DNA from 4 places in the Streptomyces dryopteridis genome. Region 3 is predicted to be linked to each of the others. Evidence: riboswitches for the same ligand, from Rfam matches in the RefSeq annotation. Region 3 holds a riboswitch; each other region holds the start of a gene.

Region 1 (4,203 bases), on a different replicon from region 3:
CGTCCCGACCGAGCCCGGGCGCCTCACCGGACGAGGATCCGGCGGCCCGCCGGCCGCCGGCCGTCCCGCACCCCCATCGGCCGCGCATCCGCCCACCGACGGCGCGCCGGCCGCCCGCGAGCGACCATTTCCGGCCGGCGTACGATCCGGTCCCGCCCAAAGGGGATCGGATGAGCCCGCCGGTACGTCAGACTGGGCGCGTGCAGGGACACCCGGAAGACACCGCGTCCTTCGTGGGACGCCGCAGCGAACTCGCCGCGCTCCACGCGGCCTTGGCCGCGGGCCGACTGGTCACTCTGACGGGCCCCGGCGGCGTCGGCAAATCCCGACTCGCCCGGCAGGCCCTCGCGACCCCGCCGGCCGCCTTCCCCGACGGGATCCACTGGGCCGACCTGTCCCCGCTCCCCGACGCCCAACTCCTCGTCGCCACCGTCTCCGACGCCCTCGACCTCGCCGACCACACCGTGCGCAGTCTCGCCGACGCCGTCCGGGACTGGCTCGTCGACCGCCGACTGCTCCTGGTCCTCGACTGCTGCGAGCACCTGATCGCCGAGGTCCGCGACCTGGTCGCCGACCTCCTCGACGCCGCCCCCGGCCTCTCCGTGCTCCTCACCAGCCGGCAGCCCCTGGACTCCCCGCTCGAATACGTCGTGGACGTGGGCCCGCTCCCGCAGGAGGAGACCCGCCCCGAGGCCCTCACCCTCTTCGCCGACCACGTCGCGCGCGTCTCCCCGTCCCAGGCCCGCCCCTGGGGTCGGCGCCAGGAGGACGCCGCCCGCCTCGTCTGCGCCCGCCTCGAAGGCGTCCCCCTCGCCCTCGAACTCGCCGCCGCCCAGCTCTCCGAACTCACCCTGGAACAACTCGCCGCCCGCCTCGCCGGCGAGATCGGCCCCCTCGCCGCCGACCGCCCCGTCGGCCCCCACCACCCGGCCCGCCACCGCGCCCTGCGCACCGCGATCGGCTGGAGCCACGAATGGTGCACCCCCCGGGAACGCCTGCTGTGGCTGCGGCTGTCGGTCTTCGGCGGCCCCTTCGACCTCGCCGCCGCCCGCGCCATCTGCTCCGCCGCCCCCCTCAACCCCCTGGAGGTGGCCGGGCTCCTCGACTCCCTCGTCGCGAAGTCCGTGGTGCGCCGCACCGGCGCCGCCGAGAGCGACGGCGGCACCCACCGGATGCTCGACACCATCCGCGAGTACGGGGCGATGTGGCTCGGCGAACTCGGCGAGGGCCCCCACCTGCGGGCCCGCCACGCCGCCTACTTCTACGGCATGGTCCGCGCCGCCGACCGCGAATGGCTCGGCCCCGCCCAACGCACCGCCTACCGGCGGATCGCCGGCGCCCACGGCGACGTGTGCGCCGCCCTCGACTTCTACCTGGAGAGCGAACCCGTCCGCGCCGTCGAACTCGCCGGTCGCGTCGGCTTCTTCTGGGCCTGCTCCGGACACCTGCACGCCGCCCGCGCCTACCTCGAACGCGCCCTCGACCTCGCCCCCGACGACGAACCCGCCGGCGAGGGCCGACTGCGCGCCCTGTGGGCCCTCGGGGTCACCCTGCTGCTCCAGGGCGAACAGGAACTCGCCCACGAGGTCGCCCTCGGCTGCGAGGCCCTCGCCCTGCGGGACGACTTCGGCCTCGACCGGGCCCCCGTCCTCGACACCGCCTACCTGCTCGGCCTCAGCCACCTCCTCGCCGGCCGCCCGCTGGCCGCCCGGATCGTCGCCGACAACGCCCTGGAGGCCGCCCCCGGGCACTTCTTCGACTCCGGCGCCCGGGTCCGCTGCCACCTCGTGCGGGTCTTCGCCCTCACCGGCATGGGTCTCCTGCCCGAGGCCAGACGCGAGGCGACCGCCCTGCGCGAGGGCTGCGTGGCCCGCGACGAGCACTGGACCCGGGCCTACGCCGACTACCAACTCGCCCTCATCTCCCTCTTCGAGGACCTCCCCGAGGAAGCCGCCGGCCACGCCCGCTCCATGCTCGACAGCAAGCGCGAACTCGGCGACAGCTTCGGCACCGCCCTCGGCCTGGACCTGCTGGCCGCCGCCCGCGCCGCCGCCGGCGACGGGGAGGGCGGCGCCCGCGCCTACGGCGCCGGCCACGCCTACTGGCAGGCCGTCGGGCACCCCCAGCGCGGCACCCCCGAGCTCAAGGGGGTCCGCGACCGCTTCGAGGAGACCGCGCGCGGCGCGCTGGGCGACGAGGCGTACGAGGCCGCGTTCCAGGAGGGCGTCCGGCACGGCCGGGCCCTGCGCCTGGGCGCGGGCATCGCCGGCGGCGGATGAGGGACGAGGGTCGCACGCGGGTTCGGGCCGCCCGGAGCCGTCTGGCAGACTGACGGGGTTCACCCTCGGCGGTGCAGGATCAGGAAACCCGGTGCGAATCCGGTGCGGTCCCGCCACTGTGACCGGCAAGGCCAGCGGCCCGCCGGGAGTCAGACACTGACGCACCGCCTCTCACGTCGACCAGGGGACGAGGATCCCCGGGAGAGGCAACACCCATGCCCCGCCGTCCCGCCCTGCCCGGGCTGCTGTCCGTCGTCATCGCCCTGTCGCTCGCCGGTTGCGCCGGCGCCCCGGGGGGCCCGGCCGAGCCCCGCGCGGCCACCGCCACTGCGGCCGGGTTCCCGTACACCGTCGACAACTGCGGGGTGCGGACCACCTTCACGGCCCCGCCCCGACGCGCCGTGACCATGAACCAGCACGCCACCGAGATCCTCCTCGCCCTCGGCCTGAAGGACCGCCTGGTCGGCACCGCCTACCTCGACGACGCGATCGGCCCGAAGTACCGCGCCGACTACGAGAAGATCCCCGTGCTCGCCCCCGAGTACCCCGACAAGGAGACCCTCCTCGCCGCCGAACCCGACTTCGTCTACGGGGGCTACGGCAGCGCCTTCGACAAGGCCGCCGGGCGCTCCCGCGCGGATCTCTCCGCCGCCCACGTCAACACCCGCCTGAACACCGAGTACTGCGGCAAGGGTCCGGTCGGCGTGCCGCAGCTGCGCACCGAGATCACCGAGGTCGCCCGCACCTTCGGGGTGCCCGAGCGCGGCGAGCGGCTGATCGCCGAGGAGACCCGCCGGATCGACGCGGCCGTCGCCCGCGTCGCCGGCTCGCCCCGACCCACCGTGTTCGCCTTCGACTCCGGCGAGGGCTCCGCCTTCACCTCGGGCGGCAAGGGCATCGGCAACGAGGTCATCACCCTGGCCGGCGGCACCAACGTCTTCGCCGACCTCGACGACACCTTCGGCGACGTCTCCTGGGAACAGGTCATCGACCGCGCGCCCCAGGTCATCCTGATCTACGACTACGGCAAGACCGACGTCGAGGCGAAGAAGAAGCGCCTGCTGGAGGATCCGGCGCTGGCCTCGGTGCCCGCCGTCCGCGACAAGCGGTTCGTGGTCCTCCCGCTGTCCTCGGTGGTGCTCGGCGTGCGCGTGGCCGACGCCGTCGAGTCCCTCGCCGGTCAGCTGCACCCGTGAGCCGGATCAGGACCGGGGCCGCCGTCCTCACCCTGACGGCGGCCCTGACGGCGGCCCTGGCCGGCGCGGTCCTCGCCGGCATCGCCCTCGGCTCCGTGCCCATACCCCCCGGCCGGGTCCTGTCCGTCCTCCTCGGCACCGAGCCCCCCGGCCCGCTCACCGCGATCGTGTGGGACGTCCGGCTGCCCCGGATCCTGCTCGGCGCCCTCGTCGGCGCCGGCCTCGCCCTCACCGGCGCCGTCCTCCAGGCCCTGGTCCGCAACCCGCTGGCCGACCCCTTCCTCCTCGGCGCCTCCTCCGGGGCCTCCGCCGGCGCGGTCGCCGTCATCGTCCTCGGCGGCTCCGCCGGCCTCCTCGGCGGCCTCGGCCTGCCCGCCGCCGCCTTCCTCGGCGCCTTCGCCGCCCTCCTCCTCGTGCACGTCCTCGCCCGCCGCGAGGGCGGCGTCACGGGCGGCCGACTCGTCCTCGCCGGCGTCGCTGTGCAGTACGTCCTGTCCGCCCTCACCAGCCTCGTCCTCGTCCTCGGCGCCTCCGCCGACGAGGTCCGCGCCGTCCTCTTCTGGACCCTGGGCGGCCTCGGCGGCGCCCGCTGGGACGCCCTCCCGGTGCCCCTCGCGGCCCTGCTCCTCGGCGGCGCCCTCCTCATCGCCCTGGCCCGCCCCCTGGACCTGCTCCTCGCCGGCGAGGAGGACGCCCGCACCCTCGGCCTGAACACCGGCCGCTTCCGC
Region 2 (4,203 bases), on a different replicon from region 3:
GCGACCCGCTCGGCGGCATCAACCAGCTCTTCCCGCTGTTCGGCATCGCCAACCAGCTGCTCGCCGCCGTCGCCCTCGCCGTCTGCACCACCCTGCTCGTCAAGTCCGGCCGGCTGAAGTGGGCCTGGGTCACGGGCGTGCCCCTGCTGTGGGACGTGGCCGTCACCCTGACCGCGAGCTGGCAGAAGGTCTTCTCCGAGGACGTGAAGGTCGGCTTCTTCGCCCAGCGCGACAAGTACCAGGACGGCATCGACGCGGGCAAGGTGCTGCCGCCCGCGAAGAACGCCGACGAGATGCACACCATCGTCACCAACGCCACCGTCGACGGCGTCCTGTCCGTCCTGTTCGCCGTCCTCATCCTGGTGGTCCTCGCCGACGCCGCCCGCACCTGCCTGAAGGCGATCCGCCGGCCCGAGACCACGACCAGCTCCGAGGTCCCGTGGACCGAGTCGAGGATCGTCGCCCCGGCCGGCATGTTCGCCACCGCCGAGGAGAAGGCGGAGATCGCCGCCGCCGAGGCCGCCGCGGGCAAGGCCAAGGAGCCGGCCGCGTCATGACGGGCCGGCAGGTGTGGGAGCGGGTCCGGTTCTACGTCCGGGAGTTCTCCGGCGAGGCCGCCTACGACCGGTACGTGGCGCACACCCTGGGCCACGACCCGACGGCCGAGCCACTGACCCGCCGCGCCTTCGAACGGGCCCGCACCGACGCCCGCGAGGCCGACCCGCGCGAGGGCTTCCGCTGCTGCTGAGCACCCCGCGCGAGCCGCCCACCACCCCGACCGGGGCCGGTGGGCGGCTCGTGCCGGTTTCGGCGCCGGTGCGACACTTGGCGGATGGATTTCACGATCAGAACCGCGCGCCCCGAGGAGTACGCGGCCCTCGGTGACCTCACCGCGCGCGTCTACCTGGACGACGACCTCGTGGCCTTCGGCGCCGAGGACCCCTACCTGGACCGGCTGCGCGACGTGGCCGGCCGGGCCGCCGACCCCGGCGTCGTCATTCTCACCGCCGAGGCCGAGGGCCTGCTGCTGGGCCAGGTCACCTTCGCCGAACCCGGCAGCTCCATGTGCGACATCGCGGGCCCCGACGAGGCCGAGTTCCGGATGCTCGCCGTGGCCCCCGAGGCCCGCGGCCGGGGCGTCGGCGAGGCCCTCGTGCGGGCCTGCGAGGAGCGGGCCCGGACCCTGCCCGGCGTGCGCGCCCTGGTGCTGTCCACCACGCGGGACATGGTCGGCGCCCACCGGATCTACCGCCGGCTCGGATTCATCCGCACCCCGGAGCGCGACTGGACCCCGTTCGCCGAGATGGACCCGCTGCACACCTACCGCCTCGCCTTCTGACCCGCCCGCCGCGTGACGGTCGTGTGAACACGACCGCCGGCCCGGAGCGCGCCGCACCGCGCGCCGGCCGGCCCCCGCGGCCCCGCGCGTTCGCGCCCGCGACGCGCCCGCCGGCCGCCCCCGGGCCCCGCGCGGGCGCCGATGCGCCCCTCTCCGAGGACCCGGAGTTCGCTTCCGCGACACGCCGCGCGAGCCCGCACGGGAGCCCCCGAAACCCCCGTCACCAGGGCGCACCGCCCGCATCGGGCGCCGGCCGTCCACAACATGTGGTGGTGTCCGCATCCCGCGCCCCCTACATGTATGCTCGTGCTCGCTGTCGCCGCAGGGGAATCCGGTGTGAATCCGGAACTGTCCCGCAACGGTGTGACACACCCCTTTTCGCCCGTCCCTCCTCCGCGAGGGCGCCGCACGGGGGTGCGCGAGTCCGAGGACCTGCCGACAGTGCGCCCAGACCGACCGGTCCGGGCGCCGATTCGTCCGGGCCTCGCGGTTGGGCCGGTGGACGTCACGCGGAGCACCCCGCCCGAACCTGCCCAGGGCGGTCTCGGTGCGCCCGTTCGCGTGCGCCCCCCGTCGCCCCCGCCCCGAGTGGCCGGAGCCGAGCGAGGGAGAGCCCCCACGTGACCATCGCGCCTGCCGCACCGCGCGCCGCGTCCACCCCGCCCGAGGCAACCGCCGAGAGCCTCGGGGCCGCGCTGCTGCGCACCCTCACCGAGCTGACCGCCGACCTGCCCGACACCGACCCCGGCCGGGTGGCCGCCGCCGCCCTGCGCGGCCGCAGCGGCGCCAGTGACGCGGCCGAGCTGCGCGGGCTGGCCTGCGAGGCCGCGGCCGGCCTGATCTCCGAGGACCCGGCCTACTCGCGGCTCGCGGCCCGCCTGCTGACCCTCGCCGTGGCCGACGAGGCCGCCGGTCAGGGCGCCGTCTCCTTCTCCGCCTCGGTGGCCGTGGGCCACGCCGAGGGCCTGATCGCCGACCGCACCGCCGCCTTCGTCACCGCCCACGCGGCGCGACTGGACGCCCTGGTGGACGCGGCCCTCGCCGAGGGCGCCGACGACCGCTTCGGCTTCTTCGGCCTGCGCACCCTGCACAGCCGCTACCTGCTGCGCCACCCCATCACCCGGCAGGTGATCGAGACCCCGCAGCACTTCATGCTGCGCGTGGCCTGCGGCCTGGCCGAGGACGAGTCCCTGCCGGCCGTGGACGAGGTGGCCTCGCTGTACCGGCTGATGAGCCGGCTGGAGTACCTGCCCTCCTCCCCGACCCTGTTCAACTCGGGCACCCGCCACCCGCAGATGTCCTCCTGCTACCTGCTGGACTCCCCCGCCGACGAGCTGGACTCGATCTACGACCGCTACCACCAGGTGGCGCGGCTGTCGAAGCACGCCGGCGGCATCGGCCTGTCCTACTCCCGGATCCGGGCCCGCGGCTCCCTGATCCGCGGCACCAACGGGCACTCCAACGGCATCGTCCCGTTCCTGAAGACCCTCGACGCCTCCGTCGCGGCCGTCAACCAGGGCGGCCGGCGCAAGGGCGCCGCCGCCGTGTACCTGGAGACCTGGCACGCGGACCTCGAGGAGTTCCTGGAGCTGCGCGACAACACCGGCGAGGACGCGCGCCGCACCCACAACCTGAACCTGGCCCACTGGGTGCCGGACGAGTTCATGCGCCGCGTGAACGCCGACGCCGCCTGGTCGCTGTTCTCCCCCGCCGACGTGCCCGAGCTGGTCGACCTGTACGGCGAGGAGTTCGACGCCGCCTACCGCCGCGCCGAGTCCGCCGGCCTGGCCCGCAAGACGATGCCGGCGCGCGAGCTGTACGGCCGCATGATGCGGACCCTGGCGCAGACCGGCAACGGCTGGATGACGTTCAAGGACGCCTCCAACCGCACCGCCAACCAGACCGCGCTGCCGGGCCGCGTCGTGCACTCCTCGAACCTGTGCACCGAGATCATCGAGGTCACGAACGACGGCGAGACGGCCGTGTGCAACCTCGGCTCCGTCAACCTCGGCACCTTCGTGGACGAGCGCACCGGCGAGCTGGACTGGGAGCGGCTGGACGCCACCGTGCGCACCGCCGTGACCTTCCTCGACCGGGTCGTGGACATCAACTTCTACCCGACCGAGCAGGCCGGCCGTTCCAACGCCAAGTGGCGTCCGGTGGGCCTGGGCGCGATGGGTCTGCAGGACGTGTTCTTCAAGCTGCGGCTGCCCTTCGACTCGCCGGCCGCGCAGGAGCTGTCCACGCGGATCGCCGAGCGGATCATGCTGGCCGCGTACGAGGCGTCCACCGACCTCGCCGAGCGGCACGGGCCGCTGCCGGCGTGGGAGGAGACCCGCACGGCGCGCGGCGTGCTGCACCCGGACCACTACGGAGTGACGCACCACTGGCCGGAGCGCTGGGAGGCGCTGCGGACCCGGATGGCGAGCACGGGCCTGCGCAACTCGCTGCTGCTGGCCATCGCCCCGACCGCCACCATCGCGTCCATCGCGGGCGTCTACGAGTGCATCGAGCCGCAGGTGTCGAACCTGTTCAAGCGCGAGACCCTCAGCGGGGAGTTCCTCCAGGTCAACACCTACCTGGTGGAGGAGCTGAAGCGGCTGGGCGTGTGGGACGCGCAGACCCGCGAGGCGCTGCGCGAGGCATCGGGCTCCGTGCAGGGCTTCGGCTGGATCCCGGCCGAGGTGCGCGAGCTGTACCGCACGGCGTGGGAGATCCCGCAGCGCGGCCTGATCGACATGGCCGCCGCCCGCACCCCGTACCTGGACCAGAGCCAGTCGCTGAACCTGTTCCTGGAGACGCCCACCATCGGCAAGCTCAGCTCGATGTACGCGTACGCCTGGAAGCGGGGGCTGAAGACCACG
Region 3 (4,203 bases):
GGCCATCGCGCACAGCCCCGGCGCGCCCCGGTCGCCCGCGTCCAGGGCCTCGGCGGCCTCCCGGACCAGGGCGCGGGCCGCCGTCAGCTCGGTGGCCATGTCGGCGAGCCGGAACCGCAGCGCGGGCTCGTCCAGCAGCCGGCCGCCGAACGCCTCGCGATCGGCGAGGTGGGTCAGCGCGCGGTTCAACGCGTCCCGAGCCCCGCCCAGGGAGCACGCGGCGATGCCGAGCCGGCCGCCGTTGAGCCCGTTCATCGCGATCCGGAAGCCCTCGCCCTCCGCGCCCAACCGGCGCTCGACGGGCACCCGCACGCCGTCGAGGACCACCTGTCGGGTCGGCTGGGCGTTCCACCCCATCTTCACCTCGTTCGGCCCGAAGGAGAGCCCCGGGTCCCCGCGTTCGACGAGGAACGCGGAGATCCCGCCCGGCCCCGGCTCCCCGGTCCGGGCCATCACCAGGTACAGGCCGGCCGCGCCGGCGCCCGAGACGAACTGTTTGACGCCGGTGAGCACGTAGTGGTCCCCGTGCCGCTCCGCGCGGGTGCGCAGCGCGGCGGCGTCCGAACCCGCGCCGGGTTCGGTGAGGCAGTAGCTGCCGAGGGTCTCGCCGGAGCAGAGCGCGGGCAGCAGGCGGGCGCGTTGGGCTTCGTCGCCGTAGTGGTCGACCATCCAGGCGACCATGTTGTGGATGGAGAGGTAGCCGGCGATGGAGGGGCAGCCCGTGGCGAGGGTCTCGAAGACGAGCACGCCGTCGGCGCGGGACAGGCCGGAGCCGCCGTGCTCCTCGCGGACGTACACCCCGGCGAGGCCGAGGTCGGCGGCGCGGCGGATCACGTCGACGGGGAAGTGCTTGTCGCGGTCCCAGGCCACGGCGTGCGGGGCGAGTTGTTCCTGAGCGAAGTCGAGGGTCACCTCGGCGAGCGCGAGCTGGTCCTGCGTCATGGTGGTCACGGCGCTCATCCCATCGTCGGGATCGTGAAGTTCGCGCCCTCCTTGACCCCGGAGGGCCAGCGCGAGGTGACGGTCTTGGTGCGGGTGAGGAAGCGGATCGAGTCCGGGCCGTGCTGGTTCAGGTCGCCGAAACCGGACCTCTTCCAGCCGCCGAAGGTGTGGTAGGCGACGGGCACCGGGATCGGCACGTTGACGCCGACCATGCCGGTCTCGACGCGACGGGTGAACTCGCGGGCGGTGTCCCCGTCCCGGGTGAAGATCGCGACCCCGTTGCCGAAGGGGTGCTCGCTCGGCAGCCGCACCGCCTCCTCGAAGTCGGCGGCCCGCGCCACGCACAGCACCGGCCCGAAGATCTCCTCGCGGTAGATGCGCATCGCGGGGGTGACCCGGTCGAAGAGGGTGGCGCCGGCGAAGAACCCGTTCTCGTGCCCCGGCAGGGTGAACCCGCGCCCGTCCACGACGAGTTCGGCCCCCTCGTTCGCGCCGATGTCCACATAACGCCGCACCCGGTCGAGGGCGTCCCGACTCACCAGCGGCCCGAAGTCCGCTTCGGGATCGTCGGAGCGGCCGATCCGCAGCCGGCCGACGCGTTCCTTCAACGCGGCGACCAGCCGGTCCGCGGTCTCCTCGCCCACCGGCACGGCCACCGAGATCGCCATGCAGCGTTCACCGGCCGATCCGTAACCCGCGCCGATCAGCGCGTCGGCGGCCTGGTCGAGATCGGCGTCGGGCATCACGACCATGTGGTTCTTGGCGCCGCCGAAACACTGCGCGCGCTTGCCCCGCGCCGCCGCCTCGGCGTACAGGCGCGCGGCCACCGGGGTGGAGCCGACGAAGCCCAGGGCCCGCACCCGCGGATCCTCCACGAGGGTGTCGACGGCCTCCTTGCCGCCGTTGACGACGTTGAGGACCCCCGGCGGCAGCCCGGCCTCCAGGAACAGCTCCGCGAGCCGCAGCGGCACCGACGGATCCCGTTCGGAGGGCTTGAGCACGAAGGCGTTGCCGCAGGCCAGCGCGGGTGCGAGCTGCCACAGGGGGATCATGGCGGGGAAGTTGAACGGGGTGACGCCGGCGACCACGCCCAGCGGGGCGCGCAGCGAGTGCACGTCGATGCCGGTGCCCGCGTTGTCGGTGAACTCGCCCTTGAGCAGGTGCGGGATGCCGGCGGCGAACTCCACGACCTCCAGGCCGCGTTGCAGGTCACCGTGGGCGTCGGCGACCGTCTTGCCGTGCTCGGAGGAGAGCAGTCGCGCCAGCGACTCCCGCTCCCCTTCGACGAGTTGGAGGAAGCGCAGCAGCACGCGGGCGCGACGCTGGGGGTTCCACTGCCCCCAGTCGGCCTGCTCCCGCGCCGCGTCGGCGATCGCCGCCTCGGTGTCGGCGCGGCCGGCCAGGGGGACCCGTGCCTGGACGGCGCCGGTGTTCGGATCGTGCACGTCGGCGAAGAGCCCGGAGGTGCCGGGGGTGTGCTTCCCGCCGATGAAATGGGTGAGTTCTCGGACCATGGGTGCCTGCTCTCGTCAGGTCGGATCCGGGGATGGCACGGCGCGCCGACGGACCGCGCCGGGTGCGGCGCGGGCCGGTGGGGCCGCGTGACTACGAGCGCGCGAACGGGGTCGCGCGCTCCGCCGGATCACCAGGGTCGTGGGTACGGACCGGTGCCATGCGTGTCTGCTCCATCCTCGTGGACAACACGGAACGTTCCGCGGCCGGTATCCTGACTCCCGGATCCCCGTGCGCCGCCCGCCTTCCCGACGGATCCCGTCAGTGGCGTGTGGACGGCGACGCACTCCCCGGTCACAGTGGCGGGACCGTGCCGGATTCACACCGACTTCCCTGCACCGCGGACCTTGTGCCACGAACATATAGTCGGACGTCCTAGTAAGTCCAGACCCCCCGCCCCCGAGCCCCATCACACCTGCCCGGGGCGGGCGTTCAGTCCGCGGTGTCCTTGCCGACGCCGATCAGGGCCGGGTAGTACTCCTGGACGGACCGACCGGGTTCGGTCTCGGCGTACACGTTGATCGGGGACCCGCGCATCAGGGTCAGGGTGGCCGGATCCCGGCGGCTGCCCTCGACGACCCCGGTGTCCTCGTCGCGCGGGCGCCCCCGCTGCCAGTCCTCCCACGCGTCCCAGAAGGTCTCGGAGGCCCGCCGCTGCTTCTCCGACCGGTAGGGGCACACGTCGTTGGCGGCCCACGCGTAGGACCGCCGCCCGTCCTGGCTCCCGGCCTCCGCGTGCTGCGACACGGCGCTCTGACGCAGTCCCGTCGAGGTCATCCACTGGTGCACGGTCGGGTCCTCGGGGCGGACGTCCGCGAGGGGCGTGCCGAGGGTGACCGTGAACCGCCGGCGGTCGTCGTTGCGGTCCACCTCGAAGGAGGGCCGGAAACCCTCGTCGCACGAGGTCACGCTGTACACCACCGTGCTGCCGCCGGGGTCGGTGATCACCTCGACCCGGTACTCCTCGCGCGGCCGGAACACGTGCCGGGTCAGCTTCGCCTGCTCCGCCTCGTCGAGGCCCGGCACCACGGAGACGAACGGCTCGCGGTAGGCGGCGGGACCGAATGCCTTGGTGAACCGCTCCAGGGTGTGCCCGCCCCGCAAGGACCTCAGCTTCGCGTACTCCGGGGGCCGCCAGTCCGCCGTGTTCCGCCACAGCACGCCGTAGGCGGTGGCCAGGGTGCTGACGGCCGTGATCAGGTTCGCCAGGAACAGCAGGGTGACCACCGGGCCGTTGCGCTTCGCGAGTGCCTGCACCCGCCCGGCCAGACCTCGGGTGGGCTCCTCCTCGTGCGTCATGAGGCGAGCCTGGCCCCGCGCCGACCCGACGGCACCCCAGGGCACCCATGTGGGCGGGGGTCGGGACGGCCGTGTGTTCACCTGGTCGGGGGGATGCTCAGTACGGGGCAGACGGCGTGGGTCAGGCAGTGGCGGGCCACCGAGGGGCGCAGGAGGCGGTGGAGTGGGTTTCGTTGGCCGGCGCCGAGCACGATCAGATCCTCGGGATCGTTCGCCGAGGCCACGAGGGCGGCCCCCGGTGTGGCCCGCACCGCGAGGCCCACGACGGCGGGTCCGAGGGGTTCGGAGCCGAGGGGTTCGGGACCGAAGACCTCGTCCAGGAGATGCCGCAACCGGGCCGTCGAGGCCTCGTGGCACTGCTGCGGGACCCGCGCGTCGCCGCCGGCGCGGCCGCCGAGGCCGCCGCCCGGGGCCTGCCAGGCCAGGACCACCCGCAGTTCCGCCGCCCCG
Region 4 (4,203 bases), on a different replicon from region 3:
CGCGGACGAGGACGGCGTGGTCCGCTTCCTCCTCGCCGCCGGCGCCATCGGCATGCTGTTCAAGGAGAACGCCTCCATCTCGGGCGCCGAGGTCGGCTGCCAGGGCGAGGTCGGCTCGGCCTGCTCGATGGCGGCCGGCGCCCTGGCCGAGGTCCTCGGCGGCACCCCGGAACAGGTCGAGAACGCCGCCGAGATCGGCATGGAGCACAACCTGGGCCTGACCTGCGACCCGGTCGGCGGCCTCGTCCAGATCCCGTGCATCGAACGCAACGGCATGGCCGCCGTCAAGGCCGTCACGGCCGCGAAGATGGCCATGCGCGGCGACGGCAGCCACAAGGTCTCCCTCGACAAGGTCATCAAGACCATGAAGGAAACCGGCGCCGACATGAAGATCAAGTACAAGGAGACCGCCCGCGGCGGCCTCGCGGTCAACGTCATCGAGTGCTGAGCACGCCCCCTCCCGCGCACGCCCCGTCGGACCCTCCGGCGGGGCGTGCGCGCGTTCGCGGGGAGGTCACGGGTGGGGGGACGGGTCCGCCCGGGCGGGGGACGTCGGGGGCGCGGGCGTGCGCATCGCGGGCCGGCGTCGTTGAACCGGGTGCCTCGTGTGTGCGGTGGGGCGGTTGGGGCTGGTGGGACAACGCGGGACGCGTCCATCCGGGGAGCGGATTCTCGCCGTGGCCCGGCCGATTCCGGCCATGGGTGCCCTGGTTGGCGGAAGGCCCCAAGAAGCCCTGGAAGTAACGGTACTTCCCTTTGTGGGCACGGGTCGCGTGAGTCGCGAAGAATGTCCAACGTCCGTACCCACCCTCCGGTAACGGCAAGTTCAGGCCGTTTCACCCGGGTTGGGGTTTGAAACCGGTTGGTCACGCTTCAGTGGGAAGAAGCCGCTCTGAGGTGGTTGGCGATGATCCACATGCGTCACAGTTGTCACACGCGACGTCGCAGTCACCCCCACCTTTGGTTTTCTCGTCCTTGGAGGACAAGAACATGGCAAGCATCCGCACCACCCGCGTGCTGTCGGCCCTCGCTTCGATCCCGTTCGCCGTCGCCGCCTTCGCGGGCGTGGCGCAGGCCGACAACGGCGCCGGCGCGGCCAACGCGTCCAACGCGACGGTCGCCAGCCTCGTGGGCAGCGGAGTCGGGGGCAACAACCTCGGCAACTCCGGCACCGTGCAGCAGGGTGCGACCGGTTGGGGCGCCTCCAACCAGAACAACACCGCCCAGGCCAACGGCTCCGGCTTCACCGCGATCGGCCAGTCGAACAACAACGACTCCGTGGCCGTCAACGTCCCGTAATCGTTGCCCGGAAGCCCTCTCGGGCTGCCGTTCTCGGTCGGCCGTCGGCCGGGGGTCCGCCCCCCGGCCGGCGCCGCCGCCCGATCGGGCCCGCCGCGTCCACGGGAGACGGACACAGCACGCTCCACCCCTTCGGAGACCTCCCCTCCCGGCCGCGGCCCCGGCCCACCCCCGCATCGCGTCCTCCGCACTCGTGCTCGGAGGGCGCGTTCGCGCGTCGCGGCCCGGGGAACCGGCCGGCGCGGATCGGTGTCATGGTGGACAGAGTCCTCTGTCCGTGCCGGGAAGGGCCCGGCCCTCGGTGAGGACCCGGTCCCCAGGGGAGTGCCTCATGTACAGCACCATCGGACGACGCCGCGCCATCGCCGCGGTCACCGGCGCCCTGCTCACCGCCTCGGTGGCCCTCGCCGCCCCCGCCGGCGCCTCCGATCGCGAGACCGGCACGGTCAAGCCCGCCGCCAAGGCCGCCGCGAGCTTCTCGCCCCTGGTGGTCAACGCGCGCACCGGCTCCCACTGCACCTACGACCGGCTCGTGATCGACGTGCAGGGCACGAGCGTGCCCGGGGTCTCCATACGCCCGGTCGACAAGCTCTACCACGACGGCTCCGGCGAGCCGGTGAACCTGCCGGGCAAGTTCTTCCTGGAGATCCGGCTGAACCCGGCCCAGGGCCACACCGACGAGGGCCAGAACGCCTACCAGGGCCCGCGCCTGACCACGCTGCCGTACAACAAGCTCAAGGGCCTGGCCTACACCGGGGACTTCGAGGGCTACGTCACCTTCGGCACCGCCTTCGCGACCAAGCCCACCTGGAGCACCTTCACCCTGGACAACCCCAAGCGGATCGTCGTGGACTTCCCGCACGCCAAGACCTGCTGACCCCGGCCCCCCGTTCGCACCCGCGACAGCCGCCCCGCCCCCGACCCGGCCCCGCCCCGACCTCCGGTCCCGGCCGGGGTCGGGTTGTGACCTGCCCGAACGCCCACTAGTGTCATCGGGCCTTGGTGTACGGGAAACCGGTGGAGAACCGGTGCGGCCCTCGCCACTGTGAACGGGAAGTCCGGCTCCATTCCTGCGGGAGGCCACTGGGCGGCCGCGGGAGACCGTGCGCTGCCCGGGAAGGCGGAGCCAGGGCATCAGCACCCGTGAGCCAGGAGACCGGCCGAGGCGCGTCGTCCATCCACGAGGTGCTGGAGAGGTCTCACCGAATCATGCACATAGCCGAGGGGTTCCTGCCCCCCTTGCACGCGGTCGCCTGGGGCGCCGCGTCCGCCCCGTTCGTCGTCCACGGCGTCCGGGCCCTGACCCGGGAGGTCCGGGCCAATCCGGAGAGCACCCTGCTGCTCGGGGCCTCCGGGGCCTTCACCTTCGTCCTGTCCGCGCTGAAGATCCCCTCCGTCACGGGCAGTTGTTCCCACCCGACGGGCACCGGGCTCGGCGCGATCCTGTTCCGGCCGCCGATCATGGCGGTGCTCGGCACGATCACCCTGCTGTTCCAGGCCCTGGCCCTCGCGCACGGCGGGCTGACCACCCTGGGCGCCAACGTGTTCTCCATGGCCATCGCCGGGCCCTGGGCCGGGTACGGGGCCTACCGCCTGCTGCGCGGCTGGAACGTGCCGCTGATGGGCTCGGTCTTCGTCGGCGCCTTCCTCGCCGACCTGGTCACGTACTGCGTGACCAGCGTGCAGCTCGCGCTGGCCTTCCCCGACCCCAGCGGCGGCTTCCTCGGCTCGCTGGCCAAGTTCGGCGGGATCTTCGCCGTCACCCAGATCCCGCTGGCGATCAGCGAGGGGCTGCTGACGGTGCTGGTGATGCGCCTGCTGATGCGCTCCAGCAAGTCCGAGCTGGTGCGGCTGGGCGTGGCCCGGCTCACCGGAAGGTCCGACGCGGCCGCGACCGCCGTCACGACGGAGGCGAGCGCCCGGTGAAGCGCGACACGAGGATCAACGGGCTGCTGCTGCTGGTGGTGGCCGCGCTGGCGGTGCTGCCGGTGGCCCTGGGGCTGGGCGAGGGCAAGGAGGAGCCGTTCGCCGGGGCCGACGCCCAGGCGGAGGCGGCGATCACGGAGCTGAGCCCGGAGTACGAGCCGTGGTTCAGCCCGTTGTACGAGCCGCCCTCGGGTGAGATCGAATCGGCGCTGTTCGCGCTCCAGGCGGCGGCCGGCGCGGGGGTGCTGGCCTATTACTTCGGGGTGCGGCGCGGCCGGCGCCAGGGTCTGGCGGCAGCGGCGGCCGAGGCCCGGGAGGTCGGGGCGGGCGGCGCCGAACGGCCGGTGACGGGTTCGGAGACGTAGCCGGTGCTGCCGATCGACGCGGCGGCGCACACCAATCGGTGGCGCCGCCGGCACCCGTTGGAGAAGGCCCTGTTGGGCGTGGGGCTCACGGTGTCGGCGGTGTCGCTGCCGCCGTGGCCCGGGGCCCCGCTGGTGGGGCTGGCGACGCTGGTGGTGCTGTTGGGGCCCGCGCGGGTGCCGGGCCGGCTGCTGTGGCGGGCCTTCCGGGTGCCGTGGGGTTTCTGCGTGACGGGCGCGCTGCCGCTGTTGGTGAGCGTGGGCGGGCCGGCCGGGCCGCTGTCCTGGGCCCCGGACGGGCCGCGGCAGGCGGCGGAGTTGCTGGCCCGGACCTCGGTGGCCTCGCTGGGGCTGCTGCTGTTCGCGTTCACCACGCCGGTCTCGGACGTGCTGCCGCGGCTGGTGCGGGCCGGGGTGCCGGCGCCGGTGGTGGACGTGGCCCTGGTGATGTACCGGATCGGGTTCCTGCTGTGGGACGCGGTGGCCCGGGTGCGGCGCGCCCAGGCGGCGCGGCTGGGGCACACGAGCCGGGCCGCGGCCTGGCGTTCGCTGGCGGGACTGGCCGCGACGGCCTTCGTGCGGGCCTTCGACCGGGCCGCGCGGCTCCAGGTGGGGC

Evidence for each region. Region 3 has a riboswitch for cobalamin ahead of ACN20G_RS29300 (CoA-acylating methylmalonate-semialdehyde dehydrogenase). Riboswitches for the same ligand answer to the same signal wherever they lie in the genome.
Region 1: linked by a shared signal. The riboswitch ahead of ACN20G_RS00505 (ABC transporter substrate-binding protein) and the one ahead of ACN20G_RS29300 (CoA-acylating methylmalonate-semialdehyde dehydrogenase) in region 3 are both predicted to bind cobalamin.
Region 2: linked by a shared signal. The riboswitch ahead of ACN20G_RS06975 (ribonucleoside-diphosphate reductase subunit alpha) and the one ahead of ACN20G_RS29300 (CoA-acylating methylmalonate-semialdehyde dehydrogenase) in region 3 are both predicted to bind cobalamin.
Region 4: linked by a shared signal. The riboswitch ahead of ACN20G_RS05975 (energy-coupling factor ABC transporter permease) and the one ahead of ACN20G_RS29300 (CoA-acylating methylmalonate-semialdehyde dehydrogenase) in region 3 are both predicted to bind cobalamin.

What each region holds. Positions count from the first base shown of each region.
Region 1 covers NZ_CP187113.1:114,676-118,878, reverse strand. Annotated here, with positions in the region: gene ACN20G_RS00510 (ATP-binding protein) at 201-2,279, shown strand; cobalamin riboswitch at 2,324-2,454, shown strand; gene ACN20G_RS00505 (ABC transporter substrate-binding protein) at 2,495-3,475, shown strand; gene ACN20G_RS00500 (FecCD family ABC transporter permease) at 3,472-4,203, shown strand, end outside.
Region 2 covers NZ_CP187113.1:1,722,313-1,726,515, forward strand. Annotated here, with positions in the region: gene ACN20G_RS06960 (carbon starvation CstA family protein) at 1-557, shown strand, start outside; gene ACN20G_RS06965 (YbdD/YjiX family protein) at 554-748, shown strand; gene ACN20G_RS06970 (GNAT family N-acetyltransferase) at 833-1,339, shown strand; cobalamin riboswitch at 1,640-1,793, shown strand; gene ACN20G_RS06975 (ribonucleoside-diphosphate reductase subunit alpha) at 1,960-4,203, shown strand, end outside.
Region 3 covers NZ_CP187114.1:642,589-646,791, reverse strand. Annotated here, with positions in the region: gene ACN20G_RS29305 (acyl-CoA dehydrogenase family protein) at 1-960, opposite strand, end outside; gene ACN20G_RS29300 (CoA-acylating methylmalonate-semialdehyde dehydrogenase) at 957-2,456, opposite strand; cobalamin riboswitch at 2,642-2,812, opposite strand; gene ACN20G_RS29295 (hypothetical protein) at 2,887-3,753, opposite strand; gene ACN20G_RS29290 (universal stress protein) at 3,831-4,203, opposite strand, start outside.
Region 4 covers NZ_CP187113.1:1,490,066-1,494,268, forward strand. Annotated here, with positions in the region: gene ACN20G_RS05960 (L-serine ammonia-lyase) at 1-448, shown strand, start outside; gene ACN20G_RS05965 (hypothetical protein) at 991-1,299, shown strand; gene ACN20G_RS05970 (AMIN-like domain-containing (lipo)protein) at 1,631-2,176, shown strand; cobalamin riboswitch at 2,283-2,478, shown strand; gene ACN20G_RS05975 (energy-coupling factor ABC transporter permease) at 2,509-3,225, shown strand; gene ACN20G_RS05980 (energy-coupling factor ABC transporter substrate-binding protein) at 3,222-3,590, shown strand; gene cbiQ (cobalt ECF transporter T component CbiQ) at 3,594-4,203, shown strand, end outside.